Regions from separate parts of the Streptomyces sp. NPDC012794 genome, predicted to be linked through region 1. Evidence: riboswitches for the same ligand, from Rfam matches in the RefSeq annotation. Region 1 holds a riboswitch; each other region holds the start of a gene.

The links. Region 1 has a riboswitch for cobalamin ahead of ACFY7H_RS21335 (ABC transporter substrate-binding protein). Riboswitches for the same ligand answer to the same signal wherever they lie in the genome.
Region 2: it holds a riboswitch for cobalamin, as region 1 does, so the genes downstream of both, ACFY7H_RS20550 (energy-coupling factor ABC transporter permease) here and ACFY7H_RS21335 (ABC transporter substrate-binding protein) in region 1, are expected to answer to the same signal.
Region 3: it holds a riboswitch for cobalamin, as region 1 does, so the genes downstream of both, cobN (cobaltochelatase subunit CobN) here and ACFY7H_RS21335 (ABC transporter substrate-binding protein) in region 1, are expected to answer to the same signal.
Region 4: it holds a riboswitch for cobalamin, as region 1 does, so the genes downstream of both, ACFY7H_RS06130 (ribonucleoside-diphosphate reductase subunit alpha) here and ACFY7H_RS21335 (ABC transporter substrate-binding protein) in region 1, are expected to answer to the same signal.

What each region holds. Positions count from the first base shown of each region.
Region 1 is NZ_JBIBCI010000011.1:68,354-73,700, forward strand. It holds gene ACFY7H_RS21315 (GMC oxidoreductase) at 1-1,319, opposite strand, end outside; gene ACFY7H_RS21320 (DUF4352 domain-containing protein) at 1,445-1,903, opposite strand; tRNA gene ACFY7H_RS21325 (tRNA-Trp) at 2,035-2,108, shown strand; gene ACFY7H_RS21330 (PASTA domain-containing protein) at 2,178-2,819, opposite strand; cobalamin riboswitch at 3,083-3,221, shown strand; gene ACFY7H_RS21335 (ABC transporter substrate-binding protein) at 3,256-4,245, shown strand; gene ACFY7H_RS21340 (FecCD family ABC transporter permease) at 4,254-5,282, shown strand; gene ACFY7H_RS21345 (ABC transporter ATP-binding protein) at 5,279-5,347, shown strand, end outside.
Region 2 is NZ_JBIBCI010000010.1:202,627-207,973, forward strand. It holds gene ACFY7H_RS20530 (PadR family transcriptional regulator) at 1-179, opposite strand, end outside; gene ACFY7H_RS20535 (ATP-binding cassette domain-containing protein) at 189-1,046, opposite strand; gene cbiQ (cobalt ECF transporter T component CbiQ) at 1,037-1,786, opposite strand; gene ACFY7H_RS20545 (energy-coupling factor ABC transporter substrate-binding protein) at 1,790-2,143, opposite strand; gene ACFY7H_RS20550 (energy-coupling factor ABC transporter permease) at 2,143-2,841, opposite strand; cobalamin riboswitch at 2,870-3,094, opposite strand; gene ACFY7H_RS20555 (hypothetical protein) at 3,210-3,722, opposite strand; gene ACFY7H_RS20560 (SsgA family sporulation/cell division regulator) at 3,808-4,218, opposite strand; gene ACFY7H_RS20565 (L-serine ammonia-lyase) at 4,393-5,347, opposite strand, start outside.
Region 3 is NZ_JBIBCI010000029.1:23,951-29,297, reverse strand. It holds gene ACFY7H_RS31790 (cobalamin biosynthesis protein CobG) at 1-1,066, opposite strand, end outside; cobalamin riboswitch at 1,241-1,398, shown strand; gene cobN (cobaltochelatase subunit CobN) at 1,431-5,051, shown strand; gene ACFY7H_RS31780 (germacradienol/geosmin synthase) at 5,265-5,347, shown strand, end outside.
Region 4 is NZ_JBIBCI010000003.1:15,839-21,185, forward strand. It holds gene ACFY7H_RS06115 (carbon starvation CstA family protein) at 75-2,327, shown strand; gene ACFY7H_RS06120 (YbdD/YjiX family protein) at 2,324-2,521, shown strand; gene ACFY7H_RS06125 (GNAT family N-acetyltransferase) at 2,649-3,143, shown strand; cobalamin riboswitch at 3,160-3,297, shown strand; gene ACFY7H_RS06130 (ribonucleoside-diphosphate reductase subunit alpha) at 3,442-5,347, shown strand, end outside.

The sequences.
Region 1 (5,347 bases):
GCCGCCGCGTTCCACGAGAACCGCGCGCGGTGCGGGTTCTTGGTGATGGAGAGGTAGAAGGACGCGTATGTCTCGATCCCCGTCGGCAGCGGGGCCACCTCGGCGAAGGCGCCGCCCGCGTCCCAGTTGTCGATGCCGCCGCAGGGGATGGAGGCCTGTACCTTCCCCGTCGGGTCCCACATATGGTTGGCGCGGCCGCACATGACGTTCCCGTTGTCGCCCCAGCCCCTGCCCACCTCGTCGTTCAGGTGCGGCAGGGCGCCCGTGGCCTTCAGCCGGACCAGCAGCTTGCTGGTCCCGACGCTGCCGGCCGCGAAGAACACCCGGTCGGCGGTGACCGTCTTGGTGGCGACGACGTCCCCGGTGGTGCCGAGCTGCTCCATGACGACCGTGTAGCCGCCACCGTCCGAGGGGGAGACGGTGGTGACCCGGTGCAGGGGCGAGATGGTGACCCTCCCGGTCGCCCTGGCGGCGGCCAGGTAGGTCTGCTGGAGGGACTTCTTGCCCGCGTTGTTGCCGTAGAGGATCTCCCCGTCGAGGGCGGACTTGGGAACGGTGCCGGCCGCCTCCTGCTCCATGTAGGCCCAGTCGTAGACGTCGGGGACGAAGACGAAGGGGAAGCCGGAGCGCTGGGCGTGCTTGCGGCCGACGCGGGCGTACTGGTAGCAGGCGACCGTCTCGAACCAGTCCGGGTCGACGAGTCCCACTCCGAGCCCGGCGTTGGCCCGCGGATAGTAGGTGCGGTACATCTCCTCGGCGTCCACCGAGGGGAGGACGGCGGCGAAGTTCTGCCGCCTGGGGGTCACGGCCATACCGCCGTTGACCAGCGAGCCGCCGCCGACGCCACGGCCCTGGTAGACGGTGATCCCGCCCATCTCCTCGGCATCGAGGATGCCCGTGTACCGGGGGACGTCCTTGTCGATGGGGAAGCCGAGGAAATTGCTCAGCGGTGCCTTGGTCCTGGTGCGCAGCCAGTACGAACGGTAGTCGGGCCTGGTGGTGTTGGCGAAGATCTTGCCGTCGCTGCCGGGGGTGTCCCAGGCCATGCCCATCTCGGCCATGTGTACGGGGACGCCGGCCTGGGCGAGCCGCAGCGCGGCGACGGAGCCGCCGTAGCCGGTGCCGATCACGAGGACCGGGACGTGCGCCCCGGATGCGAGGGGAGTGGGGGCGTGCGCGGCCGCCATGGCCGGTTCGGCATGGGCGGGGGGTGTGTTGACCGCGAGGGCGGCCGCTCCGAGAATAGAACCAGTTCCAGCGATGAATCCGCGGCGGGAAACACCCCTGGACACCTTGCTGTTCAGGCTTTTGTCACTCATGTGACGTTCCTCACTCTCGATGGAGTGGGAACAAGTTCTACTGGCGAACGCCTGCTAAGTCACTACACGCGTCGCGGTAACTTCCGGCCGGTTCCGGCCCGTTCGCGGCGGCGGGGCCCCGAGGCTCAGGGCAGGCTCCAGTGGCCCACGTCGTCGCCCAGCCCCGCGTCCAGCGCGAACTGCACCGCGGCGAGGCGGGCGTCCTCGGGGAGCCGGAAGGTGACGAACCCCGAGGCCGAACCACCGGGAGGCAGGGTGAGGGTGCCGGGAAGGCTCGGCCCGGCGCCGGTCGCGGTGCTGGAGCCCGTGAACCGCTGCCCTTCGGCGTCGAGGAGGTGCGCGGCCGGCGCGGGGGAGTCCTCGTACGGCACCGTCCCGGTGTTCTCCAGGCGCAGCTCGACGGCGACCAGCCGGTCGGCGTCCACACGGCCCGCGGGGTCGACGACCCGGGTCAGCGTGACGTCGAGCCGCTCCCCGGGCCGGCTCCCGTCGAGGGGGACGGTCTCCCCGGACCCGTCGGGCCCGGCGCCGACCAGCAGGAGCGCGAGGAGGGGCCCCAGCAGCCGCCCCGCACGGTGGCGCACGACTCCTCCTCCACTCCGCGTACCCGCCCCCTCCCCGCCCACGATCCTCCGCCGGCCCCGCTCCCGCCACCGGCGACACGGAATATGGATTGGATCTCCCGCCCGCTTCATGGCAGGCTTGGCGCCACTGGAGGGGTATAGCTCAGCTGGTCAGAGCGCTGGTCTCCAAAACCAGATGTCGTAGGTTCGAATCCTGCTACCCCTGCCGAGCCGGACCCCGGGAGATCACTCCCGGGGTCCGTTCTTGTTTCCGCGTCCGCGGGGCGCCGGGCGGTCAGGGGCAGGTCTCGTCGGTCTTGGCGACGGTGAAGGTGACGGGCTGGCCGTTCAGCGCGGTCCCTGCCTTCGGGTCCTGGGAGCAGACCTTCCAGTTGGACTCCTGAAGGACCATGCGGCTCTGCACCGCGTCCTTCACGGTGATCGACGCGTTGGCCGGCAGGGCGGCGCGGACGGCCTTCATGCCCTGTCCGGCGAAGTTCCCCATGGTGTTCCCGACGGGCTTGGGAGCGGGCGCGTCCACAGCGGGGCAGGACTCTTCGAGCTTGACGGCGCCGAAATCGATGGTGGTGCCGGTGTCGACGGTGCTGCCGCCGGCCGGGGTCTGGGAGCAGACCTTCCAGTTGCGGTCGAGGGTCTGAAGCCGGTCGCGGCCGAGCGCGTCGTGGGACTTGAGCACGTAGAACCCCGCGGCCTGCGCCTCGTCCTGGGCGGTTTGAAGACCCTTGCCGACGAAACTGGGGAGCCGGCCCGCCTTCACCGGTGCTGGTGTGGGGGCGGCGGACGAGGGGGTGCCCGGCGCAGCGGGCGTGTCGGCTGCCGCGGGCTTGCCGGCGGTACTGGCGGCCGGGGGATTACAGCCGGCGAGGGCCAGGGCGGTGGCGGCGGTGAGCAGGGTGATCGTGTGGCGTGTGCGCATCGCGCCATGTTCGCCGGGAACGGGTGGCTGTGGGGTGGCTGTGACCGGTCTGTGACGTGTGCAAGTCCCGCACGGTGGCGGGACTTCGGCAACCGGGCGCGCCGGAGCCGTGACCAGGGCCGGGCGCGTGCCGCCCGGTTCCGACGACGCCCGTGGCGTCCTGGGCGTGTTGCCGGACAGGTGGGTGATGCGGCCGGCGGTGTTCGGCCTCCGCCGGAGCGTCAGGATCCGTGGCCCCTTCCGGGGGGGGCGAACACCGCGTCTGGCAGACTTGGCACGGTTGTCCCGGCGGTGCAGGACAGGAAACCGGTGTGAATCCGGTGCGGTCCCGCCACTGTGACCGGCCGCCGCGTCCGCGCGACGGCCGGGAGTCAGACACTGACGCACCGCCTCTTCACTTCGACCGGGGACGAGGATCCCCCGGAGAGGCCTCATCATGTCGCGTGTCCGCGCCGCCGTGCGCTCCTTCCTGCCGCTCGCTCTCGTCGTGCCGCTCGCCGCCTGCGGCGGTCCGCCCGGGGCGGAGCGGCCCGGGCCCGGTGCGCACGCCGCGCCCGGGTTCCCGTACGCCGTGACCAACTGCGGCGTCAGCACCACCTATCAGGCGCCGCCCGAACGCGCCGTCACCATGAACCAGCACGCCACCGAGATCATGCTGGCCCTCGGACTCCAGGACCGGATGGCCGGCACCGCGTATCTCGACGACTCCGTGCTGCCCGCCTACCGGCCCGCCTACGACAAGATCAAGGTGCTGGCCGAGGAGTACCCCTCGAAGGAGGTGCTCCTCGGGGCCAACCCCGACTTCGTGTACGGCGGTTACGCCAGCGCCTTCGACAAGGGGCAGGGCCGGGACCGCGAAGGGCTGGCCAAGGCCGGCATCAACTCGCGGCTGAGCGTGGAGTACTGCACCCAGGGCCCGGTCGGGCTCGAACAGCTGAAGACCGAAATCACCGAAGTCGCCCGGACCTTCGGCGTGCCCGAGCGCGGCGCGGCCCTCGTCCAGGACGAGCAGCGCCGCGTCGACGCCGTCACCGCCCGCGTGAAGGACAGGCCCCGGCCGTCCGTCTTCGTCTACGACTCCGGGGAGGCCTCCGCCTTCACGTCCGGCGGCAACGGCATAGGCAACGAGATCGTCTCCCTGGCCGGGGGGACGAACGTGTTCGCCGACCTCAAGGACACCTTCGGCGACGTGCCGTGGGAGAAGGTCATCGAGCGCGGTCCCGAGGTCATCCTCATCTACGACTACGGCGGCACCACCGTGGAGGCCAAGAAGCAGCGCCTGCTGAACGATCCGGCGCTCGCGCGGGTTCCCGCCGTCAGGGACCGCCGGTTCGTCGTGCTGCCGCTCTCCTCGGCCGTGCTCGGGGTCCGCGTCGCCGACGCCGTCGAGTCCCTGGGCCGCCAGCTGCACCCCGACGCCGCGTGAGCCGGGGCGTGAGGGGGCGCCGTACCGTCGGTGTCCTGGTGCTCCTCGCCGCCGCGCTCGCCGCGGCGGCCGTGGCGGGGCTCGCCCTGGGACCCGTACGGATCGCCCCCGGTGAGGTCGTCGGCATCGTCCTCCGCGGCCCCGGGATGCCCGGCGCCTTCCCCTCCATCGTGTGGGACGTGCGGATGCCGCGCGTGCTGCTCGGGGCCGTCGTCGGGGCCGGGCTCGCGGTCTCCGGCGCCGTGCTCCAGGCCCTCGTACGCAACCCGCTCGCCGATCCGTTCCTCCTCGGGGCCTCCTCCGGAGCCTCGGCGGGAGCGGTGCTGGTCATCGTGTCCGGCGCGGGCGCCGCCGGACTCGCGGGCGGGCTCGGGCTGCCGGCCGCCGCGTTCGCGGGCTCGACGGTGGCGCTCGTCGCCGTCTACGCCATGGCCCGGCGCGGCGGCACCATGAGCACCGGGCGGCTGATCCTGGCCGGGGTCGCCGTGCAGTACGTCCTGTCCGCGCTGACCAGCCTGGTCCTCGTGCTGTCCGCGCACCCCGACCAGATCCGCACCGCCCTGTTCTGGTCCCTGGGCGGCCTCGGAGGGGCCCGCTGGGAGGAACTGGCACTGCCGGCCGCCGCGCTGCTCGCCGGCACCGGCCTGCTGCTCGCGCTGGCCCGGCCGCTGGACCTGCTGCTCGCGGGGGAGGAGGGAGCCCGCACGCTCGGCCTGGACACCGGACGCTTCCGCGCCGCCGTGTTCGTGGTCTCCTCCCTCGTCATCGGGGTGCTCGTCGCCTACAGCGGGGCGATCGGCTTCGTCGGGCTGATGGTCCCCCACGCCGCCCGGATGGCGGTCGGCGCCGGCCACCGGGCCCTGCTCCCGGTCGCCGCGCTGGCCGGCGCGGTCTTCCTGGTCCTGGCCGACCTGGTCGCCCGTACGGCGGCGGCTCCCGAGGAGATCCCGGTCGGGGTGGTCACCGCACTGCTGGGCGGCCCGTTCTTCCTGTGGATGCTGCGCCGGACGGGCCGGTCCGAGGCGGTGGCCGGATGAACGGCGGACCGGCGGAACTCGCCGTCGAGGCCCTTCGTTACGAGGTGGACGGGCACACCCTGCTG
Region 2 (5,347 bases), on a different contig from region 1:
ACCTCGCTCGGCAGCGCCCGGATCAGCCCGGCCTCCTCCAGCCGCCCCAGCTCCCGGTAGATCTGCTGGTGCGTGGAGGACCAGAAGTAGCCGATCGACTTGTCGAACCGCCGGGTCAGCTCCAGCCCCGAGGAGGGCTTCTCGAGCAGGGCGGTCAGGATGGCGTGCGGCAGCGACATGCCGCCATCCTAGGTTTGCGGCCGGGCCGGCGGCGCCGCCGGCCGCCACTCGGCCAGCGCCTCCGGCACCCGCGGACCGGGCACGCCCGCCGCCAGCAGGCCGTGCGCGCGCAGCAGGGCCGTCACCGCCGGCGCCCAGGCCTGGCGCAGGCCCGCCGACGCCAGCAGTTCCGGGTCCGACAGCAGCTCCCCGGCGGGGCCCGTACGGATCCCGGCCGGGGTCAGCACGGCCGCGTCGTCGGCCCAGCGGACCGCGAGGTCCACGTCGTGGGTGGCCATGACCACCGTGGTGCCGGTCGCGCGCAGCCCCGCGAGGACGTCCAGGAGGCGTTCCTGCCCGTCCGGGTCGAGCCCGGCAGTCGGCTCGTCCAGGATCAGCACCCGCGGGGCCATCGCCACCGCGCCCGCGATCGCCGCGCGCTTGCGCTGCCCGTACGACAGCAGGTGCGTCGGGCGGTCCCGCAGCGCGGTGATGTCCAGCGCGGCCAGGGCGGCGTCCACCCGCTCGCGGACCTCCGCGGCCGGCAGTCCCAGGTTCATCGGGCCGAAGGACACGTCCTGCCCGACGGAGGCGGCGAAGAGCTGGTCGTCCGGGTCCTGCACCACCAGCTGCACCGAGGTGCGCAGCCGGACCAGGCCCTTGCGGTCGTACGCCACCTCCGCGCCGCCGAGGCGCAGCGCCCCCGTGCCGGGCCGCAGCCCGCCGCTCAGCAGCCGCATCAGCGTGGTCTTGCCGCTGCCGTTGCGGCCCAGCAGCACCAGCGCCCGGCCCTCGGCGATGGCGAAGTCCACCCCGGACAGCACGGCCGGGCCGTCCTCGTACGCGTAACCCGCGCCGACCAGCTCCACCAACGGGGTCACAGCCACAGCTCCTTCAGTACGAGGGTCCCCGCGACCAGGGCGGCCAGCAGGGCGGCGGACCCCGCCAGGAACCGCCGGGACAGCGCCGCGTCGGGTACGAGCACCCGCAGCGCGCCGTCGTAGCCGCGCCCCGCCAGCCCCTGCTGGAGCCGGGCGGCACGGTCGAAGGCCCGGACGAACGAGGTCGCCGCGAGCCCGGCCAGCGAACGCCACACCGCGGCCCGGCTCGTCTGCCCGAGCCGGGCCGCCTGGGCGCGGCGCACCTGGGCCATCGAGTCCAGCAGCAGGAAGCCGATCCGGTACATGACCAGGGCCACGTCCACCACGGGTGCGGGCACCCCGGCCCGCACCAGCCGGGGCAGCACGTCCGAGACCGGTGTGGTGAAGGCGAACAGCAGCACCCCGAGCGAGGCCGCGGAGGTGCGCAGCAGCAGCTCGGCCGCGTGCCGGGGCCCGTCCGGGGCCAGGGCGAGGAAGCCGTCGGGGCTGCCCACCGAGACCATCAGCGGCAGGGCCCCGGTCACGCAGAACCCGAGCGGGACCCGGAAGGCCCGCCACAGCTGCCGCCCGGGCACCCCGGCGGGCCCGAGCAGCACGGCCAGGGTCGCGGCGGCGACCAGCGGCCCGCCGGGCCAGGGCGGCAGGCACACGGCGGTGACCGTGAGCCCGAACCCCAGCAGGGCCTTCTCCAGGGGGTGGCGGCCCCGCCAGCGGCTGGAGTGGGCCGCCACGTCGATCGGCAGCACCGCCTACGGCTCCGGGGTGGTGCGGGTCTTCTCGGCCGCCCCGGCCTCGGCGAGGGCCTGTGCGGCGCCCTGGCGCCGGCCCTTGCGGACGCCGAAGTAGTAGGCGAGGACGCCCGCGCCGAGCGCCGCCTGGAGCGCGAACAGCGCCGACTCGATCTCGCCCGAGGGGGGTTCGTACAACGGGGAGAACCAGGGCTCGTAATCCGGCTTCAGCTCCGTGATGGCCGCCTCCGCCTGGGCGTCGGCGCCGGCGAACGGCTCCTCCTTGCCCTCGCCGAGCCCCAGCGCGAGCGGGATCACGGCCAGTGCCGCCACCAGGAGCAGCAGCAGGGTGTTGATCTTCGTGTTCCTGGTCATCAGAGTGCCGCCCCCTGCTCGGTCCGCTTGCCGCCGGTCAGCTTCGTGACGCCGAGCCGGACCAGGTCCGCCGCGCTGGACTGCATCAGCAGCCGCATCACGAGCACGGTCAGCAGGCCCTCGCTCACGGCGAGGGGGATCTGGGTGAGGGCGAAGATGCCCGCGAACTTCTCCAGGGAGCCCAGGAAGCCGCTCGCCGGGTCGGGGAAGGCCAGCGCCAGCTGGACGGAGGTCACGCAGTAGGTGATCAGGTCGGCGAAGAAGGCGCCGAAGAAGACGCCCACCATCAGCGGCAGGCCGGACCTGCGCAGCAGCCGGTAGACGCCGTAGCCCGCCCAGGGCCCCGCGACGGCCATCGAGAACACGTTGGCGCCCAGCGTGGTGAGCCCGCCGTGGGCCAGCAGCAGCGCCTGGAAGAGCAGGGTGATCGTGCCGAGCACCGCCATGACCGGCGGACGGAAGAGGATGGCTCCGAGCCCCGTTCCGGTCGGGTGCGAGCAACTTCCCGTCACAGAAGGGATCTTCAGGGCGGACAGGACGAACGTGAACGCACCGGACGCCCCGAGCAGCAGCGTGCTCTCCGGGTTCGCCTTCACCTCGCGGGTCAGGGCCCGGACCCCGTGGACGACGAAGGGGGCGGACGCGGCGCCCCAGGCGGCCGCGTGCAAAGGGGGCAGGAACCCCTCGGCGATATGCATGAGTTGGGAGACCTCTCCAGCACCTCGTGGATGGACGACGCGCCTCGGCCGGTCTCCTGGCTCACGGGTCATGATGCCCGGGCTCCGCCTTCCCGGGCCCGTGCGGTCTCCCGCGTGGGCCCAGTGGCCTGCCCGCTGGGGGCGCCTCCCGGACGGCGTCAGGGAGGATTGGAGCCGGACTTCCCGATTACAGTGGCGAGGGCCGCACCGGTTTTCCACCGGTTTCCCGAACACCAAGGCCCGATGACCCTAGTCGTCCGCACGGACCGTCACAACCCGGACCCCCGGACACCGGCGGCCGCCCCCCTGATACGACGGCGGGCCCGGGACGTCACGCGTCCCGGGCCCCCCGTCCGTACCCGCTCGGGTCAGCAGGTGTTCGGGTGCGCGATGTCCAGCACGAACCGCTCGGGCGAGTGCAGGACGGAGGTGCTGTAGGACGGCTGGGTGTCGAAGGCGGCGCCGAAGGTCACGTACCCCTCGAAGTCGCCGGTCAGAGCGATGCCCTTGAGCTTGCTGAGGTAGATCTTCTGGAGCTTGGGCCCCTGGTAGACGTTCTGCCCCGCGTCGTCGTGGGCGGCGGCGGGGTGCAGCCGGATCTCCAGGAAGTACTTCCCGGCCAGCGGCACGGGCTTGCCGGACCCGTCGTAGACCAGCTGGGACACGGGGGTGACGGTGACCGGGGGGACGTACCCCTGGAGGTCGATCACGATCCGGTCGAACGTGCAGTGCCCGCCCCAGCGCGCGTTGACGACGAGCGGGGTCTGGGTGCGGGTGGACGTGGTGGCGGCGGAGGCCGGCGACGTGGAGAGCGCGAGCCCGGCGGTGAGCAGGGCGCCCGTGGCCAGGGCCACGATCCGGCGGCGGTGCGGGTGACGCATGATGTCTCCCCGGTTCCGTGAGACGGGGACTGCCTGTCATCTCCTAGGACACCGCCGGGGCGCCCGCGGTTCCGCGCGCCGCGCCTCAGTACGCCAGCAGCGCGCTCAGCTGCGCGTCCAGGTCGTAGTGGCGCCGTTCCTGCCCGCGCGGCACCAGCTCCGTCATCCGCCGGCACAGCGCGCGCACGTCCCTGGCGCGGGCGGAGACCACGCAGCCGAGCTCGCCGTTGCTGAAGCCGAGCAGGACGCGCGGCTCCGAGCCGCTCCAGCGGGGCCACACCTGTACGTCGCCCTCGCCGGTGGGCGCGTGCTGCCCGTCGAGCAGCAGCTCGCGCGCGAACACCCAGCGGGCGAGGTGGGCCCCAGCGCCCCGGAGGTCGACGGCCACCTCGTACGGGCGGTCCGTGCGGTAGACGAAGCGGCCGGTCAGGGGCACGCTCAGGGGGGCGGCTTCCAGCCGCAGCGGCAGGAGTCGGTGGTCGGTGATGATGGCCATCGGCGGCTGCCTCTCGTCGTGCGGGGGTGGTCCGGCGCCCCTCCCCGCACGCTATCGCCGCCCGTGGGCGCGCTCCGGGGCCGAAGGTCCCGAGGGGCCGGGCCGCACGGCCTCTTTTCGGCCACGACCCGGTCCGCACACCGGTCCGGACCCCGCCCGGAGATCCTTATCGGTTCAGCACTCGATCACGTTGACCGCGAGCCCGCCGCGCGCCGTCTCCTTGTACTTGACCTTCATGTCGGCGCCCGTCTCCTTCATGGTCTTGATGACCTTGTCGAGGGAGACCTTGTGGCTGCCGTCCCCGCGCATCGCCATCTTCGCCGCGGTGACGGCCTTGACGGCGGCCATGCCGTTGCGCTCGATGCAGGGGATCTGGACGAGGCCGCCGACCGGGTCGCAGGTCAGGCCGAGGTTGTGCTCCATGCCGATCTCGGCGGCGTTCTCGACCTGCTCGGGGGTGCCGCCCAGGACCTCGGCGAGGGCGCCCGCCGCCATCGAGCAGGCGGAGCCGACCTCGCCCTGGCAGCCGACCTCGGCGCCGGAGATCGAGGCGTTCTCCTTGAAGAGCATGCCGATCGCGCCCGCGGCGAGCAGGAAGCGGACCACGCCGTCCTCGTCCGCGCCGGGCACGAAGTTCACGTAGTAGTGCAGGACCGCCGGCAGCACGCCCGCCGCGCCGTTCGTGGGAGCGGTCACCACGCGCCCGCCCGCCGCGTTCTCCTCGTTGACGGCCATCGCGTAGATCGTCGTCCACTCGCTGCGGTGCATCATCGGGTCGCCCTCGGTGCGCAGCTGGCGCGCCGTGGAGGCGGCCCGGCGCTTGACGCGCAGCCCACCCGGCAGGATGCCCTCGCGGGACATGCCGCGCGAGACGCAGGACTGCATGACGCGCCAGATCTCCAGGAGGCCCTCGCGGATCTCCTCCTCCGTGCGCCAGGCCTTCTCGTTCTCCAGCATCAGGGAGGAAATCGACAGACCGGTCTCGTTGGCCAGGCGCAGCATCTCGTCGCCCGAGCGGAAGGGGTACCTCAGCACCGTGTCGTCGAGCTTGATCCGGTCCTCGCCGACCGCGTCCTCGTCCACGACGAAGCCGCCGCCGACCGAGTAGTAGGTCTTCTCCAGCAGCGGG
Region 3 (5,347 bases), on a different contig from region 1:
TACAGGCGGTGACGGACTGCCAGGGGCTGTCGGGGCGGACCACCAGGCCGGCCGCCTCGAGCCGTGCGCAGCCGCCGGCGGGGACGGGGGTCCCGGTGTCCGGCAGGACGACACTGCGCCACGGGGTGACGCGCAGCTCCCGGCCGCCGGCTTCGGCGACCTCGGCCAGGGTCCGCCACTGGGCGGAGCTCAGCCGGCCGAGCGGGGGCAGGACGCACAGCGCGCCCCCGGCCCCCCGCGGCCGGGGCGGTTCCGCGCAGGGCCACGCCACCTCGGGGACGCGGGCCGCGTCGATCCCGGCGGCGGCCAGTCGCGCGGCGAACTCCCCGCCGTCCAGGTCGTGTCCGTCAGGCAGCTCGGCGACCCGCCAGGCCCGGGTGCCGGCGGCGTCGGCGGCGTCGAGGAAGTACTCGGCGGCCAGCAGCGCCGCCCGGGGCGCGTCGGCCGGGGCCACGCGGACGGCGTCGGCGGCGGCTCCGAGCCGGACCAGCACCCGGCGCCCGCCGTCGCCACTGCCCCCGTCACGGTCGCCACCGTCCCCGCCCTCCCCGTCACCGCCGCCCCCCAGCACCGTGACATCGGGGTCGAGGGCGGCGACGTCCCCGCGCCCGTCGTCAACGGCGAAGAGGAACCGCCCGGACAGGGCCGTCGCCCGGGTGCTCGCGCAGAGCAGCCGGTCCAGTTCCCGGACCCGGTACGCGACGCGGGGGCCGCCCATCGGGGAGGCCACGATGTTGCGCACCCGCTCGTGGCTCGGCGCGGGCAGCAGCCCGGCACCGTCCAGCAGCCGGGCGAGCCGGGTGCCGCAGCCGTCGGAGAGGCCGCGCAGCTGGACGTTGCCGCGCGAGGTGAGCTCCAGGTGCCCGTCGCCGAACCGGTCGGCGGCGGCCCCGAGCACGAACGCCTGGGCGGTGGTGAGCAGTCCCCCGGGGATCCGGACGCGCGCCAGGTAGCCGTCGTCGGCGGCGTGCAGCCGCAGCGCGCCGGGGCAGGCGTCGCCGCGGTCGCGTATGACGGGTTCGTCCCGTGACGCGGCGGAGGGGGGCTGGGGCATGGCCGCGAGCATACCCACGATTGCGCGGCCCCGGCCTGTGTCCGTCGCCACCCCGGCCCGGGCCGCCTCCCGCCGCGCCGGGCCGGGAGGCGGCGCCGCCCGCGTGCGGGGCGCGGGGTCCGGGGCGGGGCCGCGGCGACGGGGCGGCCCCGATCCCACCCCCACTCCCGGCCAGGGGAAAGGCCGCCTAAGATGACCTTCCGACGGGCCGCTCGGCCCGTCATCGCCGAGGACGGCGACATGGGAGGAAGCCCGGTGCGATTCCGGCGCGGTCCCGCCACTGTGAACCCCGCGGAGCGATCGGCCGGGTGAGTCAGGAACTCCCGCTGTCCTCACTGCCCGGGGCGCGGAAACCCCGAGGAAGGCCTGCCGCCGCATGATCCTGCTGCTGTCGACGTCCGACACCGATCTGCTCAGCGCCCGCGCCGCGAACGTCGCCGGCGGCCCCGTGCCGTACCGGTTCGCGAACCCCTCCCGCCTTCCCCTCGACGATCTCCCCGGACTGCTCGACGGCGTCGGGCTGGTCGTCGTACGCCTCCTCGGCGGCCTGCGCGCCTGGCAGGAGGGCCTGGACGTGCTCCTCGCCCCCGGCCAGACCCGCCCGGTGGTCGTGCTGACCGGCGAACAGGCCCCCGACGCCCAGCTGATGGAGGCCTCCACGGTCCCGATCGGCATCGCCGCCGAGGCGCACCGCTACCTCGCGCACGGCGGCCCGGCCAACCTCGGCCAGCTGGCGCGCTTCCTCTCCGACACCGTGCTGCTCACCGGCCACGGCTTCGAGCCCGCCGCCGCCTCCCCCACCTGGGGTCCCCTGGACCGGCCCGCCGGCACGGCCACCGGGCCCCGGGTCGCGGTGCTGTACTACCGCGCCCACCAGATGAGCGGCAACACCGCCTTCGTGCACGCCCTCTGCGACGCCATCGAGGCCAAGGGCGGGCAGCCCGTTCCCCTCTACGTCTCCTCCCTGCGCTCCCCCGAGCCGGAGCTGCTCCAGGCGCTGGAGCCGGCGGACGCGATCATCACCACCGTGCTCGCCGCCGGCGGCACCCGCCCCGCCACCGCCTCCGCCGGCGGGGACGACGAGTCCTGGGACGCGGGGGCGCTGGCCGGGCTCGGCGTGCCGATCCTCCAGGCGCTGTGTCTGACCGGTTCGCGCGGCAACTGGGAGGAGAACGACGAGGGCCTGTCTCCGCTCGACGCCGCCACCCAGGTCGCCGTCCCCGAGTTCGACGGCCGTCTGATCACCGTCCCGTTCTCCTTCAAGGAGATCGACGAGGACGGCCTGCCCGCGTACGTCGCCGACCCGGAGCGGGCCGCCCGCGTCGCCGGCATCGCCGTGCGCCACGCCCGGTTGCGCCACATCGAGCCCGCCGACAAGCGGATCGCGCTCGTCCTGTCCGCGTACCCCACCAAGCACTCCCGCATCGGCAACGCGGTCGGCCTGGACACCCCGGCCAGCGCCGTCGAGCTCCTGCGCACCCTCATCGCCCACGGCTACGACTTCGGCCCCGAGGCCGAGATCCCCGGCCTGGTCTCCGGCGACGGCGACGAGCTGATCCGGGCCCTGATCGAGGCCGGCGGCCACGACCAGGACTGGCTGACCGAGGAGCAGCTGGCCCGCAACCCGGTCCGCATCCCGGCGGCCGACTACCGGCGCTGGTTCGCCGAACTCCCGGCCGAGCTGCGCGAGAGCGTCGAGGAGCACTGGGGCGAGGCCCCCGGCAACATGTTCGTGGACCGCTCCTCGAACCCGGACGGCGACATCGTCCTCGCCGCGCTCCGCCGCGGGAACCTGCTGATCCTCATCCAGCCGCCGCGCGGCTTCGGCGAGAACCCGATCGCGATCTACCACGACCCGGACCTGCCGCCCTCGCACCACTACCTGGCGGCGTACCGCTGGATCCAGGCGGCCGCCGAGGACGGCGGCTTCGGCGCCGACGCGATGATCCACCTGGGCAAGCACGGCAACCTGGAGTGGCTGCCGGGCAAGAACGCCGGCCTCTCCGCGTCCTGCGCGCCGGACGCGGCGCTCGGCGACCTCCCGCTCGTCTACCCGTTCCTGGTGAACGACCCGGGCGAGGGCACGCAGGCCAAGCGCCGCGTGCACGCCACCCTGGTCGACCACCTCGTGCCGCCGATGGCCCGCGCGGAATCGTACGGCGACATCGCGCGCCTGGAGCAGCACCTGGACGAGTACGCCCAGATCAGCGCCATGGACCCGTCCAAGCTCCCGGCGATCCGCGCCCAGATCTGGACGCTGATCCAGGCCGCGAAGCTCGACCACGACCTGGGCCTCGACGAGCGTCCGGACGACGACGGGTTCGACGACTTCCTGCTGCACGTCGACGGCTGGCTGTGCGAGGTCAAGGACGCCCAGATCCGCGACGGCCTGCACGTCCTCGGCGGCGCCCCGACGGGGCCGGCCCGGGTCAACCTGGTGCTGTCCATCCTCCGTGCCCGCCAGATCTGGGGCGGCGCCTCCGCCCTGCCGGGCCTGCGCGAGGCCCTCGGCCTCGACGAGTCGGCGGCCACCCGCACGGCGGCGGACGAGGTCGAGGAAACCGCCCGCACCCTGGTCCAGGCCATGGAAGACGCCGGCTGGTCCCCCGACGCGGTCGCCACCGTCGCGGCGGGCCGTCCGCGGGCCGTCGCGGACATCCTCGCCTTCGCCGCGCACGAGGTGGTCCCCCGCCTGGCCGGCACCACGGACGAGATCGCCCACGTCGTGCGGGCCCTGGACGGCGGCTTCGTCCCGGCGGGCCCGTCGGGTTCGCCGCTGCGCGGCCTGGTCAACGTCCTCCCGACCGGCCGCAACTTCTACTCGGTCGACCCCAAGGCCGTCCCGTCCCGGCTGGCGTGGGAGACGGGCCAGGCCCTCGCGGACTCCCTGCTGACCCGCTACCGCACCGACCACGACGAGGAGTGGCCGGCCTCGGTCGGCCTGTCGCTGTGGGGCACGAGCGCGATGCGCACGGCGGGCGACGACGTGGCCGAGGCCCTCGCCCTCCTCGGCGTCCGCCCCGTCTGGGACGAGGCCTCGCGCCGCGTCACCGGCGTCGAGGCGATCCCCCTCGCGGAGCTGGGCCGCCCTCGCATCGACGTGACGCTGCGCATCTCGGGCTTCTTCCGGGACGCGTTCCCGCACGTCATCGGCCTCCTGGACGACGCGGTCCGGCTGGCGGCCTCCCTGGACGAGCCGGCCTCGGACAACTTCGTCCGGGCCCACGCCCAGGCCGACCTCGCCGCCCACGGTGACGAACGCAAGGCCACCACCCGCATCTTCGGCTCGCGCCCGGGCACGTACGGGGCCGGCATCCTCCAGCTGATCGACTCCCGGGACTGGCGTACGGACGCCGACCTGGCGGAGGTCTACACGGTCTGGGGCGGCTACGCCTACGGCCGCGGCCTGGAGGGCCGCCCGGCCCGCACCGAGATGGAGACGGCGTACAAGCGGATCACGGTGGCCGCGAAGAACACCGACACCCGCGAGCACGACATCGCGGACTCCGACGACTACTTCCAGTACCACGGCGGCATGGTGGCCACCGTCCGCGCCCTGCGCGGCACGGCCCCCGAGGCGTACATCGGCGACTCCACCCGCCCGGAAACGGTCAAGACCCGCACGCTCGTCGAGGAGACCTCCCGCGTCTTCCGGGCCCGCGTCGTGAACCCCAAGTGGATCGAGGCGATGCGCCGCCACGGCTACAAGGGCGCCTTCGAACTGGCGGCGACGGTCGACTACCTCTTCGGCTACGACGCCACGACGGGCGTGGTGGCGGACTGGATGTACGACAAGCTCACGGAGACGTACGTCCTGGACCCGGAGAACCGCGCCTTCCTGGAGGAGGCCAACCCCTGGGCCCTCCACGGCATCGCGGAACGCCTCCTGGAGGCCGAGTCCCGCGGCATGTGGGAGAAGCCGGACCCGCAGGTCCTCGAAGCCCTGCGCCAGGTCTACCTCGACACGGAGGGTGACCTGGAGGGCGAGTCCGACTGACCGCCGCCTGTACGCAGACGGCCCGGCCTCCCGCGGAGGCCGGGCCGTCGCGCGTCCGCCGCCCGTCAGGCCCACGCGCCCCGAACTGCCCCGCCGTCACCTGAAGCGGTGAACTCCGGCCCGTCCGGGCGACGCCGGGGGCGGGGCGGTGCTCATCTCGTGCGGGGGCCGGAGCGCCGGTCCCGCATCCAGTGAGGAAAGGCCGGCCCGCCCGTGACGCAGCCGTTTCAACTGCCGGAGTTCTACGTGCCCTACCCCGCACGCCTGAACCCCCACCTGGAGAGCGCGAGGGCCCA
Region 4 (5,347 bases), on a different contig from region 1:
GGGCTTACATCCATGGGTGGGACCCCCGTAGATTCCCTGCGCTCACGCAGATGATCAACGAGGGGACGAGGATCATGCCGGAACCGGATGCAACAGGTACGGACGGGGCTCCGACAGCGGGAGGAGCGGCGGGTCCACGCCCCGGCACGGATTCGCCCTCGCCCTCGGGGAGGCCCTCTCCCCGGTCCGTGGCGATCTGGGTGGGAGTGGCCCTCGTCGGCGCCCTCGGGTGGGGCGTACTGGCGCTCTCCCGGGGTGAGGAGATCTCCGCCGCCTGGCTGCTCGCCGCCGCGCTGGGCTCGTACGCCATCGCCTACCGCTTCTACGCGCGCTTCATCGCCGACCGCGTACTGAAGGTCGACAAGACGCGGGCCACTCCCGCCGAACGCCTCGACAACGGTGTCGACTTCCATCCCACAGACCGGCGCGTGCTCTTCGGCCACCACTTCGCCGCCGTCGCCGGCGCCGGGCCCCTGGTCGGCCCGGTCCTCGCCGCGCAGATGGGCTACCTGCCGGGCACCATCTGGATCGTCGCGGGCGTCATCTTCGCCGGCGCCGTCCAGGACATGGTGACCCTGTTCTTCTCCACCCGGCGCGACGGCCGTTCGCTCGGCCAGATGGCCCGGGACGAGATCGGCCCCGTCGGCGGGGCCGCCGCCCTGATTGCCGTGTTCGTCATCATGGTCATCCTGCTGGCGGTGCTCGCGCTGGTCATCGTCAACGCGCTGGCGCACTCCCCCTGGGGCGTCTTCTCCATCGGCATGACCATCCCGATCGCCCTCTTCATGGGCGTCTACCTGCGCGTCCTGCGCCCGGGCCGGGTCACCGAAGTCTCCTTCATCGGCGTCGCGCTGCTGCTGCTCGCGATCGTCGCCGGCGGCTGGGTCGCCGAGTCCTCCTGGGCTGACACCTTCACCCTGGAGAAGGAGACGCTGGTCATCTGGATGGTCGTGTACGGCTTCGTCGCCTCGGTGCTGCCGGTGTGGCTGCTGCTCGCGCCCCGCGACTACCTGTCCACCTTCATGAAGGTCGGCACCATCGCGCTGATGGCGATCGGCGTGGTCCTCGCGATGCCGACGCTGAAGATGCCCTCGGTCACCGAGTTCGCCTCGCGCGGCGACGGCCCGGTCTTCGCCGGGGCGATGTTCCCCTTCGTCTTCATCACCATCGCCTGCGGGGCCCTGTCCGGATTCCACTCGCTGGTCGCCTCGGGCACCACCCCGAAGATGATCCAGAAGGAGACCCAGGTCCGGATCATCGGCTACGGCGCCATGCTCACCGAGTCCTTCGTCGCCGTCATGGCGGTGATCGCGGCGTGCATCATCGAGCCCGGCCTGTTCTTCGCGGTCAACTCCCCCGGCGGCGTGGTCGGCACCACCGTCCAGAGCGCCTCGGAGGCGGTGACCGGCCTCGGCTTCGCCATCAGCCCGGAGGCCCTCGCGCAGGCCGCGAAGGACGTGGAGGAGGCCAGCCTGCTGTCCCGTACGGGCGGTGCGCCGACCTTCGCGCTCGGCATGTCGGAGATCTTCTCGGCGGTGGTCGGCGGCACCGCGATGAAGGCCTTCTGGTACCACTTCGCCATCATGTTCGAGGCCCTTTTCATCCTGACCACCGTCGACGCGGGCACCCGCGTCGGCCGGTTCATGCTCCAGGACACCCTCGGCAACGTCCACAAGTCCTTCCGGAACGTCAGCTGGAAGCCGGGCGTGTGGCTCGCGAGCGCCGTCGTGGTCGGCGGCTGGGGCTACTTCCTGTGGGTCGGCGTGAAGGACCCGCTGGGCGGCATCAACCAGCTCTTCCCGCTGTTCGGCATCGCGAACCAGCTGCTCGCGGCGGTCGCGCTGGCCGTCTGCACCACGCTGCTGGTCAAGTCCGGGCGGCTCAAGTGGGCCTGGGTCACGGCCGTTCCGCTGGCCTGGGACGTGGCCGTCACGCTCACGGCGAGCTACCAGAAGGTCTTCTCCGACGACGTGAAGGTCGGCTTCTTCGCGCAGCGCGACAAGTACCAGACCGGCATCGACGCCGGGAAGGTGCTCCCGCCCGCCAAGAACATGGACGACATGCACACCGTGGTCACCAACGCGACGGTCGACGGGGTCCTGTCGGCGCTGTTCGCGGTCCTGATCATCATCGTGCTGGCGGACGCGGCCCGGACCTGCCTCAAGGCCATCGCCCACCCCGAGTCCGTCCGCCTCTCCGAGGTGCCGTGGACCGAGTCGAAGATCATCGCCCCGGCCGGGCTCATCGCCACGGCCGAGGAGAAGGCCGAGCTCGCGGCCGCCGGCCTCGACGGGCGCGGCAGCCCGGCCAAGGAACCGGTCGCGTGAGCCGGGTGCGCGGGGCGCTGGCGAAGGCCCGGTTCTTCGTACGGGAGTTCTCCGGCGAGGCCGCGTACGACCGCTACGTCGCGCACGCCCGCACGCACGACCCGGACGCCGAGGTCATGACCCGGCGCGCCTTCGAGCGGGCCCGTACCGACGCCCGCGAGGCGGACCCCCGGGAGGGCTTCCGCTGCTGCTGAGGGCACTCGTGCCCGCGAAAGGGCCCCGCCGTCCCGCACCGGGACGGCGGGGCCCTTCGGCGCGTCCGGCGCACCTCCCGCGACGACGGCGCCGGGCAGCCGGCAGGCGTGGCGCACACTCGGGGGCATGGACTTCGACATCAGAACCGCGAGGGCGGACGAGTACGAGCGGCTGGGCGAGATCACCGGCGCGGCCTACACCGGGGACGGACTGCTCGACCTGAACGAGGACGACACCTACCTGAACGCGCTGCGCGACGTGGCCGGGCGGGCCGGCGAAGGCGAGGTGCTGGTCGCCGTGCGGGACGGCCGGCTGCTCGGCGGCGTGACGTTCGCCGCACCCGGGAGCCGGCTCGCGGACGTGGCCGGCCCGCAGGAGGCGGAGTTCCGGATGCTCGCGGTGGCTCCCGAGGCGCGCTGGCAGGGGGTCGGGGAGGCCCTCGTACGGGCCTGCGCCGAGCGGGCCCGGGCCCTGGGGCTCACGGCTCTGGTGCTGTCCACGCAGCCGGCCATGCCGGGCGCCCGGCGGATCTACGAGCGCATGGGTTTCGTCCGCACTCCGGAGCTCGACTGGTCGCCGTTCCCGGCCCTGACGCTGCTGACCTACCGTCTGGAGCTGTAGCCGCACCGACACAACATGTGGGGGGTCGCGCATCGGTGGCCCCCCACATGTATGCTCATCCTCGCTGTCGCCGCAGGGGAATCCGGTGTGAATCCGGAACTGTCCCGCAACGGTATGACAAGTCCGAGGACCTGCCGACAGTGCGCCCGGGTCGACCGAACCGGGTGCCGACACGTCCGGGCTTCGCGGTTGGGCCGGTGGACGCCATGCGGTGAGTACGCGATTCCGTCGCGCCCGCACGCGCCTCCCCCTGCCCCGATCCGCCGACGACCGGGCCGAGCGAGGGAGAGCTCCCGCCGTGACCATCGCGCCTTCCGCACCGCGCGCCGAGTCCGTTTCTGGCGACACCACCGAAGGCCCGGGGGCCGCGCTGCTGCGTACTCTCACCGAGCTGACCGCCGACCTCCCCGACACCGACCCGGGCCGGGTCGCCGCCGCCGCGCTGCGCGGACGCAGCTCCGCGGCCGACGAGGCCGAGCTGCGCGGGCTGGCCACCGAGGCCGCGGCGGGCCTGATCTCCGAGGACCCGGCCTACTCCCGCCTCGCCGCCCGCCTGCTGACGCTGGCCGTGGCCGACGAGGCCGCCGGCCAGGGCGCCACCTCCTTCGCCGAGTCCGTCGCCGTCGGCCACCGCGAGGGCCTGATCGCCGACCGGACCGCCGATTTCGTCGCCGCCCACGCCGGCCGGCTGAACGCGCTGGTCGAGCACGCGCTCGCCGACGGTGCGGACGACCGCTTCGGCTTCTTCGGCCTGCGCACCCTGCACAGCCGCTACCTGCTGCGGCACCCGCACACCCGCCAGGTGATCGAGACCCCGCAGTACTTCATGCTGCGCGTGGCCTGCGGTCTCGCCGAGGACGAGAGCGTCCAGGCCGTCGAGGAAGTGGCCTCGCTCTACCGGCTGATGAGCCGCCTCGACTACCTGCCGTCCTCCCCCACGCTCTTCAACTCCGGCACCCGACACCCGCAGATGTCCTCCTGCTACCTGCTGGACTCCCCGCTGGACGAGCTGGACTCGATCTACGACCGCTACCACCAGGTGGCCCGCCTCTCCAAGCACGCCGGCGGCATCGGCCTCTCGTACTCCCGCATCCGCGCCCGCGGTTCGCTGATCCGCGGCACCAACGGCCACTCCAACGGCATCGTGCCGTTCCTGAAGACCCTCGACGCCTCCGTCGCCGCCGTGAACCAGGGCGGGCGCCGCAAGGGCGCCGCGGCCGTCTACCTGGAGACCTGGCACGCGGACATCGAGGAGTTCCTGGAACTGCGCGACAACACCGGCGAGGACCAGCGCCGCACGCACAACCTCAACCTCGCGCACTGGATCCCGGACGAGTTCATGCGCCGCGTGAACGCCGACGCCGACTGGTCGCTGTTCTCCCCGGCCGACGTCCCCGAGCTGGTGGACCTGTACGGCGACGAGTTCGACGCCGCCTACCTCAAGGCGGAGGCGGCGGGCCTCGCGAAGAAGACCATGCCGGCCCGCGACCTGTACGGCCGCATGATGCGCACGCTCGCGCAGACCGGCCAGGGCTGGATGACCTTCAAGGACGCCTCGAACCGGACCGCGAACCAGACCGCGCTGCCCGGCACCGTCGTCCACTCCTCCAACCTCTGCACCGAGATCATCGAGGTCACCAACGACGGCGAGACCGCCGTCTGCAACCTCGGCTCGGTCAACCTCGGTGCGTTCGTCGCCGACGGCCGGATGGACTGGGAGCGCCTGGACGAGACCGTCCGCACGGCCGTGACCTTCCTCGACCGCGTCGTCGACATCAACTTCTACCCGACCGAGCAGGCCGGCCGGTCCAACGCCAGGTGGCGTCCGGTGGGCCTGGGCGCCATGGGCCTCCAGGACGTCTTCTTCAAGCTGCGCCTGCCCTTCGACTCCGCCGAGGCGAAGGCCCTCTCCACGCGGATCTCCGAGCGGATCATGCTGGCCGCGTACGAGGCCTCCTGCGACCTCGCCGAGCGCAGCGGCCCGCTCCCGGCCTGGGCCGAGACCCGTACCGCCCAGGGCGTCCTGCACCCCGACCACTACGACGTCGAGCCCACCTGGCCCGAGCGCTGGGACGCCCTGCGCGCCCGGATCGCGAAGACCGGCATGCGCAACTCGCTGCTCCTCGCCATCGCCCCGACGGCCACCATCGCCTCGATCGCGGGCGTGTACGAGTGCATCGAGCCGCAGGTCTCCAACCTCTTCA